3 regions of the Bradyrhizobium genosp. A genome follow, and region 3 is predicted to be linked to each of the others. Evidence: predicted binding sites of a transcription regulator. Region 3 holds the regulator's gene; each other region holds the start of a gene.

What was found. The regulator LexA, encoded in region 3, represses DNA repair genes until DNA is damaged. The targets are predictions, from matches to a motif close to TGTTCNNNNTGTGTTCNG.
Region 1: the regulator LexA is predicted to act here: its motif matches at 1,060-1,077, upstream of ACP2YP_RS20990 (single-stranded DNA-binding protein).
Region 2: the regulator LexA is predicted to act here: its motif matches at 1,396-1,413, upstream of ACP2YP_RS06490 (ribonuclease T2 family protein).

Annotation. Positions count from the first base shown of each region.
Region 1 covers NZ_CP188196.1:4,520,094-4,523,366, reverse strand. The annotation lists gene ACP2YP_RS20995 (outer membrane protein) at 4-783, opposite strand; gene ACP2YP_RS20990 (single-stranded DNA-binding protein) at 1,218-1,715, shown strand; gene ACP2YP_RS20985 (DUF2306 domain-containing protein) at 1,914-2,312, shown strand; gene gyrA (DNA gyrase subunit A) at 2,480-3,273, shown strand, end outside.
Region 2 covers NZ_CP188196.1:1,418,615-1,421,887, reverse strand. The annotation lists gene ACP2YP_RS06505 (DUF3617 domain-containing protein) at 1-339, opposite strand, end outside; gene ACP2YP_RS06500 (hypothetical protein) at 385-690, opposite strand; gene ACP2YP_RS06495 (hypothetical protein) at 873-1,337, shown strand; gene ACP2YP_RS06490 (ribonuclease T2 family protein) at 1,459-2,160, shown strand; gene ACP2YP_RS06485 (23S rRNA (adenine(2030)-N(6))-methyltransferase RlmJ) at 2,214-3,074, shown strand.
Region 3 covers NZ_CP188196.1:4,634,191-4,637,463, reverse strand. The annotation lists gene ACP2YP_RS21545 (ComEC/Rec2 family competence protein) at 1-723, shown strand, start outside; gene ACP2YP_RS21540 (hypothetical protein) at 734-1,168, opposite strand; gene ACP2YP_RS21535 (hypothetical protein) at 1,360-1,563, opposite strand; gene lexA (transcriptional repressor LexA) at 1,741-2,442, opposite strand; gene glp (gephyrin-like molybdotransferase Glp) at 2,620-3,273, opposite strand, start outside.

The sequences.
Region 1 (3,273 bases), 110 kb from region 3:
ATATCAGTATTTTGCGATAACGGGGCCGCCAAAGCGATAGTTCACGCGGATCAGGCCGATATCGACGTCCTGGCCGATGCGCTCAGAGCGTGTGGCGGCGCCGGCTGGGGCGATCAGGAAGTTGCCAGAACCGGTGAAGCCAAGGGTGCGGTTGCCGAGGAAGAGGTGATCGTACTCGAAGCCGACCGTCCAGTTCGGCGCGAATCCGATTTCGACGCCTGCGCCCACGGTACCGCCCCAACGGGTCTCATTGGCCCGGTCGAACTCAAGGCCGGTGACGACGTCGTAGCTCCGGTAGCGGTCACTCACGACCGCGCCGCCGCCCTTCACGTAGACCAGCACGTTGTTCCAGGCGTAACCGACCTGACCGGTGATCAAACCGAACGAATTGATCTTGGACCGATCGCGAAGGCCCGTGCCGATAAAGGTCGTGCTGACATTGTCGCCGGAGAAGTCAGCCCAGTTGCCCTGGCCTTCGAGACCGAAGACCCAATTGGCGGATTGCCAGCGATAACCGACCTGACCACCGACCGTGCCGCCGGTGGCGTTGTGACAACCCTCGCGGACCAAAACGCCGGTTACGGGAGTGACAAAGTCCCAGCATTTGTGGGTCGATCCGCCGCCGCCGTTGATGCCGATGTAGAAGCCGCTCCAGTCGTAGATGGTGGCGATCATCGGCGCAGGCGCCTTGGTGTAAGGACGGGCGGCAAGATCCGCCGCGCTCGCGGGAGCGGACAGGCCAAACGCAACGATACCAATTGTGCTGAATAGAACTTTCTTCATTGCAGTCTCCCCAGTGTCGTCCGCTTCAGAAGTCCCCCGAGGCGGTCAATCAGGCGCGACGCCCATAAGAATTAAATTCCGAGGTCATCGTAGCCTCACTTGGACGTAAAGTCCGTCTCCGGAATGCAACACTCGCGGGCTAACTCGCATGCCTTAACTTGATGAATGTTAAGCGCTTTTCTCTAGATCGGACTGGCCCCGTCAGGTTCCTATTCATCGTAGCGTGAAGAGTGGCACGCGCGACCGCTCGCAACCGCCGGCAGTTTGAATTTCGGCGGGAACAAATCTGGAACAAATGTTCGCCCGATGCTATATGTGGGGATAACCGAGGGCGTGGCAGGCTGATCAGTGCTCGTAAGCGTATAGGGTCGGCCCAACAGGCAGCGCGGGCGCGCCTTTTCGAAATTCAGTGGCATTTGGAGTGGAGAGCGGCGATGGCGGGAAGCGTCAACAAAGTCATTCTGGTTGGAAATCTCGGCAAGGATCCGGAAATCCGCCGCACCCAGGACGGGCGGCCGATCGCGAATCTGAGCATCGCCACCTCGGAGACCTGGCGTGACAAGAATAGCGGCGAGCGCAAGGAAAAGACTGAGTGGCATCGCGTCGTGATCTTCAATGAAGGTCTCTGCAAGGTCGCCGAGCAGTATCTGAAGAAGGGCGCCAAGGTTTACATCGAGGGCGCGCTCCAGACCCGCAAATGGACCGATCAGAGCGGCGTGGAGAAGTACTCCACCGAGGTCGTGCTCCAGGGCTTCAACTCGACGCTGACAATGCTCGACGGCCGCGGTGGTGGCGGGGGAGGCGGCAGCTTCGGCGACGAGCCGGGCGGCGATTTCGGCTCCTCCGGTCCCGTCAGCAGCGCGCCGCGCCGTGTCGTGGCCGCGGGCACCGGTGGCCGCAACAACGACATGGACGACGACATCCCGTTCTGAGCCGGGGCGGGCGCTCAGTCGGGACTTTGCCGTGCTCGCGTAAAGCGGCAGGACTCCTTACCAATTGACTGGTGAAGCTCGGTTTTTCCGGGCTGGCATCATGTGCTGCCTCAAGCCTTTGACGAGTCGCGATGTGAATGGTATTAACTTTATGTTAATCCCATTCACATGGTCGGTTCCGACCAGAGGACGCCTCACATGAGCCTCGCGCCACTGCTTGACGCCGCTCCCGAGATCCCGTTGCACGCCTTCGCGGCGATGGCGGCTTTCGTGCTCGGCCTTGTCCAGTTCGCCGCGCCAAAGGGCACGCTGCCGCACCGTACGATTGGCTGGATCTGGGTGGCGCTAATGGGCGTGGTGGCGGCCTCGTCATTCTGGATCCACCAGATCCGGCTGGTCGGGCCGTTCAGCCCGATCCACCTCCTGTCGATCTTCACGCTGGTGATGCTGCCGCTGGCGGTGTGGCGGGCGCACACGCATCGCGTGACCGATCACCGTCGCATCATGATCTTGCTCTTCACCGGTGCCTTGGTGGTGGCGGGACTGTTCACGCTGGTGCCCGGGTGCATCATGCACCAGGTGTTTTTCGGGGCATAACGGGCGTTCCGGGTGGCTCGTTCCGGTGCTGTTGACGACGGTGGCGAGAAGCGCGTAAGTCTCTGGAAAAACAAACGGAAAAACCGCTTCCCAAGGGCTTGCAAGGGTGGTTATCAGGGCCCCGATGCGCTATATGATTCCCAGATAAAATTTCACCGGATTCCCCTTTGGCCGACGACGACAACAAGAAGCCCGGCGACGAGCCGGAGCGCTCGGATATTCGCCCCGTCTCCATCTTCGAGGAGATGAAGAAGTCGTATCTCGACTACGCCATGAGCGTGATCGTGGCGCGCGCGCTGCCTGATGCCCGCGACGGTCTGAAGCCGGTACATCGCCGCATCCTGTACTCGATGAACGAGCAGGGGCACACGCCCGACAAGAAGTACGTCAAATCCGCCCGCGTGGTCGGCGACGTCATCGGTAAGTATCACCCGCACGGCGACCAGTCGATCTACGACGCCATGGTCCGCATGGCGCAGGACTTCTCGATGCGCGTGCCGCTGATCGACGGCCAGGGCAATTTCGGCTCGGTCGACGGCGATCCCCCGGCCGCCTATCGTTACACCGAAGCGCGCCTGACCAAGGCGGCGCTGGCGCTGCTGGCCGATATCGACAAGGATACCGTCGACTTCCAGCCGAACTACGACAACAACGAGACCGAGCCGTCGGTTCTTCCGGCCAAGTTCCCGAACCTTCTGGTCAACGGCGCGGGCGGCATCGCCGTCGGCATGGCGACCAACATCCCGCCGCATAATCTCGGTGAGGTCATCGATGCCTGCGTCGCGTTGATCGACAACCCCGCGCTGACCATCGACGAACTCATCAATATCGTGCCGGGACCGGATTTCCCGACCGGCGGCGTCATTCTCGGACGGGCGGGCATCCGCGCCGCCTATCACCTCGGCCGCGGCTCGATCGTCATGCGCGGCAAGGTCGCGATCGAGACCATCCGCAAGGAGCG
Region 2 (3,273 bases), 3.2 Mb from region 3:
GTAGGCCGAATTGAAATCGCCTGATATCTCGGCGTGCGAGGTCGTGGACATGCCGGCGACGCTGCACTCGGAATCGCTGACATAGCCGGTCGCCGTCTTCTTGATGTCCTGCTTGGAGCAGACCTGCTTGGCCATCGGCGAGATGTTGTTGTTCATCTCCTTGTCGACGGCCTCGTCGGTGCAATGCTGCATGGTCATTTCCGGCATCGCCGAGCCGGTCCGGACCATCTTCATTTCCCAGAGGCCGGCCTTGCGCACCGGCAGATCGTCAGCGATTGCGCTCCCAGCCGACAACATGAAGCAAACGACTGATCCGAGCAAAGCAAGCTTGCGCGTCATGCGAGCGACTCCCGGCTGAGAGATCTTGGCTTTCCGAAAGACGCCTCAGTAGAGCGTGCGGATCGGCCGATCGGCCGCGCCATAGGGCACCCAGCGGCACGAGAACGAGATATAGCCACCCTCATACGCCTGCACCGCAAGGAATTTGACCACCTTGCCGTAGTGCGCGCAGTGATCGACCGCGACCTGGCGCGCATCGGTCTGCGTCGCCATGGAATAGGCGATGATGCCGCCGGTGTCGTTGCCCTTGAAGGGCGGCACCGGAAGGATGTCGGCGCGCGCCGACTGGCTCGCCATCATCCCTGAGACAACCAGGCTGGCAAGAAGGCCCGCGGCCGCAATGATTCGCATTCCCGTCACTCCGATTGGTTGGCGGCAGTTTACGGTGCCGCGGCGGCCGTGGAAAGAACGGAAGGCCGGTTGACTGCGACGTCGTGATCAACTCCTGGCCAAGTGTTGCCGCGCTGCACTTGACCTCCCCCGCCCTTCGCGGCACCGTCCGACCTCCGCAGATCATGCTGTCTGGATTGCCCATGCGCGCCTCGACCTCCCTGAAATCGCTTCGCTTTGCCGCCGTTCTCGGCCTGATGTTTGGAGCGCTGTCGCTCGGTGAGGCCAGGGCCGCCAACCCGCTGGAGCTGAATTTCTGGCTGAGCGGACCGCGTTACGATGGCAACGTCGCCGATTGTGAGAAGGCGCTGCCGACGATTGCCACCCAGTTCTGGGAGAAGGAAAGCTCGTTCTGGAATTCGCCGTTGAAGATCGAGGGCTTCTCGGCCGTCCATGAGACCGCCTTCCGGGCCTGGGCCTCTGACAACATTCCGCGCCGCTACTGCACCGGTGAGGCCATGCTCAATGACGGCAAGATGCGCAGGATCCACTTCTCGATCGTCGAGGATGGCGGCTTTGCCGGCTACGGCCAGGGCGTCGAATGGTGCGTGGTCGGGCTCGACCGCAACTGGGCCTACAATCCGTCCTGCCGCGCCGCCAAGCCTTGATTGCAAAAGGTCCTGATTCGGACCGCCCACGCGGCCAATCGTCGGGTCGCCTGAAATTTGTTCTTGAAATGTTCTTATTGCCTGCTAGGCTGATTGCACAGTCTAGTTGAGGGGCGTTGCCATGTTTCACTTTAGATTGCATTCGTTCTCCCGTCTCGTGATCTCTCTGACCATTGCCGCCGGGCTGCTCTCGCTGGCCGGCGGCGCCAAGGCCCAGGACAAGCGGCAGAACGCGCCGGGCGAATTCGACTTCTATGTGCTGTCGCTGTCGTGGTCGCCGTCCTTCTGCGAGGAAGCGGCCGAGCGCGGCCGCGGTGGCGGGCGCTCGAATATCCAGTGCGAGGGACGGCCCTATTCCTTCGTGGTGCATGGGCTGTGGCCACAATATGAGAACGGCTTTCCGGAATACTGCCAGCGGCCGTCGCCGCGGCTGAACCGCAACATCGTCTCTTCGATGCTCGATCTGATGCCGGCGCCGGGGCTGATCTTCAACGAGTGGGACAAGCACGGCACCTGTTCCGGGCTAACGGATCGCAACTATTTCGAGACGATCCGAAAGGCACGTGCGGCAATCAAGATTCCGGCCGAATATCTCGATTTGTCGGAGGCCAAGACTGTCGCTCCGGCCGACGTCGAGGAAGCCTTCATCAAGGCCAATCCGGGCCTGAGTAACACGGCCGTCTCGGTCACCTGCAACCGGACCCGGCTCTCCGAGGTCCGCATCTGCCTCAGCAAGGACCTACAATTCCGCGCCTGCGAGGAGATCGAACGCCGCGCCTGCCGTCGCGACCAGGTGACGATGCCGCCGGTCAGGGGCGGGTAGTTCACGCTCTCGTACCTCTTTGCTCAGGCCGTCACGTGGCGTAGTGCTCTTGCATGAACTATCGCCACGCCTTTCACGCCGGCAACTTCGCCGATGTCATCAAGCACATCGTGCTGGCGCGCATCCTCACTTATCTGCAGGACAAGCCGGCCGCCTTCCGCGTCATCGACACCCATGCGGGTGCCGGCCTCTATGATCTCGGCAGCGACGAGGCGCGCCGCAGCGGCGAGTGGCTGACGGGGATCGCGCGGCTGATGCAGGCGCGCTTCACGAACGAGACAATCGCACTGACCAAGCCCTATCTCGACATCGTTCGCGCCTTCAACCCGAAGGGCGAGCTCAAAGCCTATCCGGGGTCGCCCTTGATCGCGCGCGGCCTGATGCGGCCGCAGGACCGGCTCGTGGCTTGCGAGCTCGAGCCGAAGGCACGCAAGGCGCTGATTGACGTGTTGCGGCGCGACGAACAGGCCCGCGTGGTCGATCTTGACGGCTGGATGGCGCTGCCGGCGTTCGTGCCGCCGAAGGAGCGGCGCGGGGTCGTGCTGATCGACCCGGCTTTCGAGGCGAAAGACGAGTTCGAAAGACTGGGCGAGGCCTTCTCCACCGCGTTCGCGAAATGGCCGACCGGTATCTATGTAATCTGGTACCCCGCCAAGAGCCGGCGCGCCACCGACACGCTGGCGCAACTCGTGGCGCGGACCGCAGCTAAAGCAAAGACTCCGGGAAAATGTCTGCGGCTCGAATTCAGCGTCGCGCCGCAGCTCGACGGCGCGGCCCTCACCTCCACCGGGCTCCTGATCGTCAACCCGCCATACACATTGCAAGGCGAGCTCAAGACGATCCTGCCCGAGCTGGAAATGCCGCTTGGACAAGGCGGCGCTGCCAGATTCCGATTAGAGGTGCCGAAGCCGTAACACTCCGGCATTCTTGGGAAAAATATGCAGTAGCGGTAGTCAATCTGCAGAGAACCGTATTATGCTGTTTGTGTGACTGGCTTTGCGTTCCGCTTCCGCGAATGGTTGCGGCGGAGTGAAGGCCTAAGAAAGATCCAGTCGGACCGAAGGGTCCGCCGAAGGATGGCCAGCTCTCCCGGGCTTCGTGATGCCCGGTCAT
Region 3 (3,273 bases):
ATGGTGGCGGTGTCACGCTGGGTCGCCGCGTTGCCCGGCGCGATCGGCCATGTCGGCGCCTTTGGCATTGCGCCGCTGATCGGTGCGAGCCTCGGCCTGGTCCTGATGGGCCTGCTGCGCACGCCCCTGCGCTGGTCGGGCGCCTTCGTACTCATGGCGGCAACCGTCTGGGGTCTGTCGGTCCGGCAGCCCGACATTCTTATCGCCGGTGACGGCCGGAGCGTCGCAGTGCGGGGCAGGGACGGGCAGCTGCATCTGATGAGGACCAACAAGGACAATTTCCTGATCAAGGAGTGGCTCGCGGCGGACGCGGACCCGCGCGATCCCGCCAGCGCCTCATTCAGTGACGGCGTGTCGTGCGACGAGTCCGGTTGCGTCACGCCGCTCGCCGACGGCCGGATGATTGCGCAGGCGCTACGCATCGACGCGCTGAGCGACGATTGCAGCCGCGCGGCACTGGTGGTGACCGCAAGGCCCGCGCCACCGGATTGTGGTGCGATGGTGGTCGATCGGCTGCGTCTCGCGCGCCAAGGCGCGCTGGCGCTGACGCAGCGTGGCGACGGTTTTACGATTGCGTCGGTGAAAGCGAGGGGCGCAAACCGCCCCTGGTCGCCGGCGGCGGCCGGCGATGGAGATTTCGAACTGACCCTCATGCCGCGGTCCGCAACTCCGCGCGTCCGGGATGCAACACCGTCGGAAGCCGATCTTCAGGCCGAGGACTGAGACCGACCCTTTAGCCGATCGGCAGACGCGGGGACGTCGAGTGGCTGTCGGCGATGACCTGCGGCTTGTGCTCGCGCTCGCCAAGCGGCTGGGTCACGGGCAGCTGCAGCACGGTTGCACGCTGACCTTCGACGAGCTGCGTCACCAGGACGTATTTGCCGTCGGGAAATTCGATCGCGTCGTGATGACGATCGGGAATGTGCGGATCGACCTTGCCGAACTTGCCGACGCGCGAGTTGACGGTGCGCGTCCAGATCCAGCGATTGTCGTAGCGGACGTTGTCGGCGAAGGCGAGCTCCGTTCCCGGCAGCAGGCAGACTGCAACGGACATGTCGGCCTCGGAGGCGAAGCCGCGCGTCGAGGTGCCGCGGAACGTTGTCGTGACGATCGTCTCGCCAACCTCTGCGGGACGCGTCGCGACGGCATGCAGGCTATAGTCACACATCGGGTGCTCCTCAATCAGGATAGAGCACCGCGCCCCTTCTGAGGCGCAGGCCTCTATCAGAGTGGAAGTTAGCAAGCGTCTGCTTGGTTGTGGGCAAATCTGCGGCTTGGATCCGCAAGCCACCATCACAATATCTTTTTCAAATATGCGAGGAACAAAGCCTGCTCCTGTGCATTTGGAGAGCCGTTCGGTCAACGGCCTGCGGGCGCTGACCAGCCCGAATACTGCCAGGCCGGCTGTGTCGGCTGCGTGACGGCGTTGCGGGCATCGCGGAATTGCTCGCTCGTTGCCTGCGACGCTTTGCGGGCGTGGTGCTGCTTTTGTGCAGCGAAGCCTTGCGACGCTGATGCTGCGATCAGCGCCGTTGCTATAGTGCTCAATGCGATTTTGCGCATGGTGGTCTCCTCGGTCTCTCAAAGGCCGGCGAAGCGATGCGTGCTTCGTTGTGGCGTGCCGAGGATGTAGGGCTGAAGAGGGGGCCGGATAATCTGTGCAAAACCAGAAAGACTATCCAGCCGGAGCGGACAATCGTCCGCTCCTATCGTTGATGGCGGTCGTCGATTGCGACGCGCTCAGTACTTCCGGTACAGCCCGATCAGCTTGCCCTGGATCTTGACCCGGTTGGGCGGCAGGATACGGACCTCATAGGCAGCATTCGCCGGCTCGAGCGCAATCGAGGCGCCGCGGCGACGGAAACGCTTCAACGTCGCTTCTTCGTCGTCGATCAGGGCGACCACGATGTCGCCGGTGTCGGCGCTCTCGTTGCGCTGGATCAGCGCCATGTCGCCGTCGAGAATGCCGGCCTCCACCATGGAGTCGCCACGCACTTCGAGCGCGTAGTGCTCGCCCGAGCCGAGCATGTCGGGCGGGACGCTGATGGTGTGGCTGCGGGTCTGCAACGCCTCGATCGGCGTACCAGCCGCGATCCGGCCCATCACGGGCACTGCGACGGGACGCTCACCCTCCTCGGCGAGTGGGCTCGAGGTCGTGCGCACCTTGCCGAGATTGCCTTCGATGACGCTCGGCGTGAAGCCGCGGCGGGTGCCGGCGGCGGCCTGAAGTTCGGGCAGCTTGATCACCTCGATCGCGCGGGCGCGGTTGGGCAGGCGGCGGATGAAGCCGCGCTCTTCGAGCGCCGTGATCAGGCGATGGATGCCCGATTTCGAGCGCAGATCGAGCGCGTCCTTCATCTCGTCGAAGGAGGGCGGCACGCCGCTTTCCTTCAGGCGCTCGCTGATGAACCGCAGGAGCTCGTATTGTTTGCGCGTTAACATCTCGACCAAAGTCCCCCGGTTGATGTCGTTCGATTCCGAGACCGCTGAATTCAGCAATAAGCCGCTCCACGCTCGAAACAAATCATGAACGGACACTATATGTTCGATACATGTTCCGCAACTGCTTAATTTACCGTGAACGCGACAAAGTTCGCGGAACGGTTGCGAACGATGCGCTCAGACGGGCAGTCGCAGCACCTCGCAGGGCGCTCCCGCTTCGGCCTTCGGTGCGAACGGTGTGCGCACGAGAAGTGCCTGTGCCGCAGCGAGATTCGCAAGCAGCGAGGAGTCCTGGTGATTGACGGGAAGGGCGATCAGCGTGCCGTCATCACGCACATCGAGGCGGGCGCGCAGATAATCCTCGCGCTGGTCATTGGCGCCGACGTCGCGGCCGAGCACGGCGCGTTCGCGTCGATGATGAACCACGGAACGGCCCGACAACGCGCGAATCAGCGGCACCATGAACAGGAAGCCGCAAACGTAGGATGACACGGGATTGCCGGGCAGGCCGATCACGCGCATCGCCCCGAGCTGCCCGTTCATCATCGGCTTGCCCGGCCGCATCGCGATCTTCCAGAACGCCATCGAGGTGCCTTCGTCGCGGAGCGCCTGTTGCACCAGATCGTGGTCGCCGACCGAGGCACCGCCCGTCGTAATCAGGATGTCGGCGCCGGAGTCGCGCGCGCGGCGGATGCCGGCGGTGGTGGCGGCAAGCGTGTCGGTGGCAACTCCGAGGTCGATGGTGTCAGCACCCTCGCTGCGGGCGAGCGCGTGCAGGGCGTAGCCGTTGGAATAAACGATCTGGCCATGGCCGGGCGTGGTGCCCGGCAT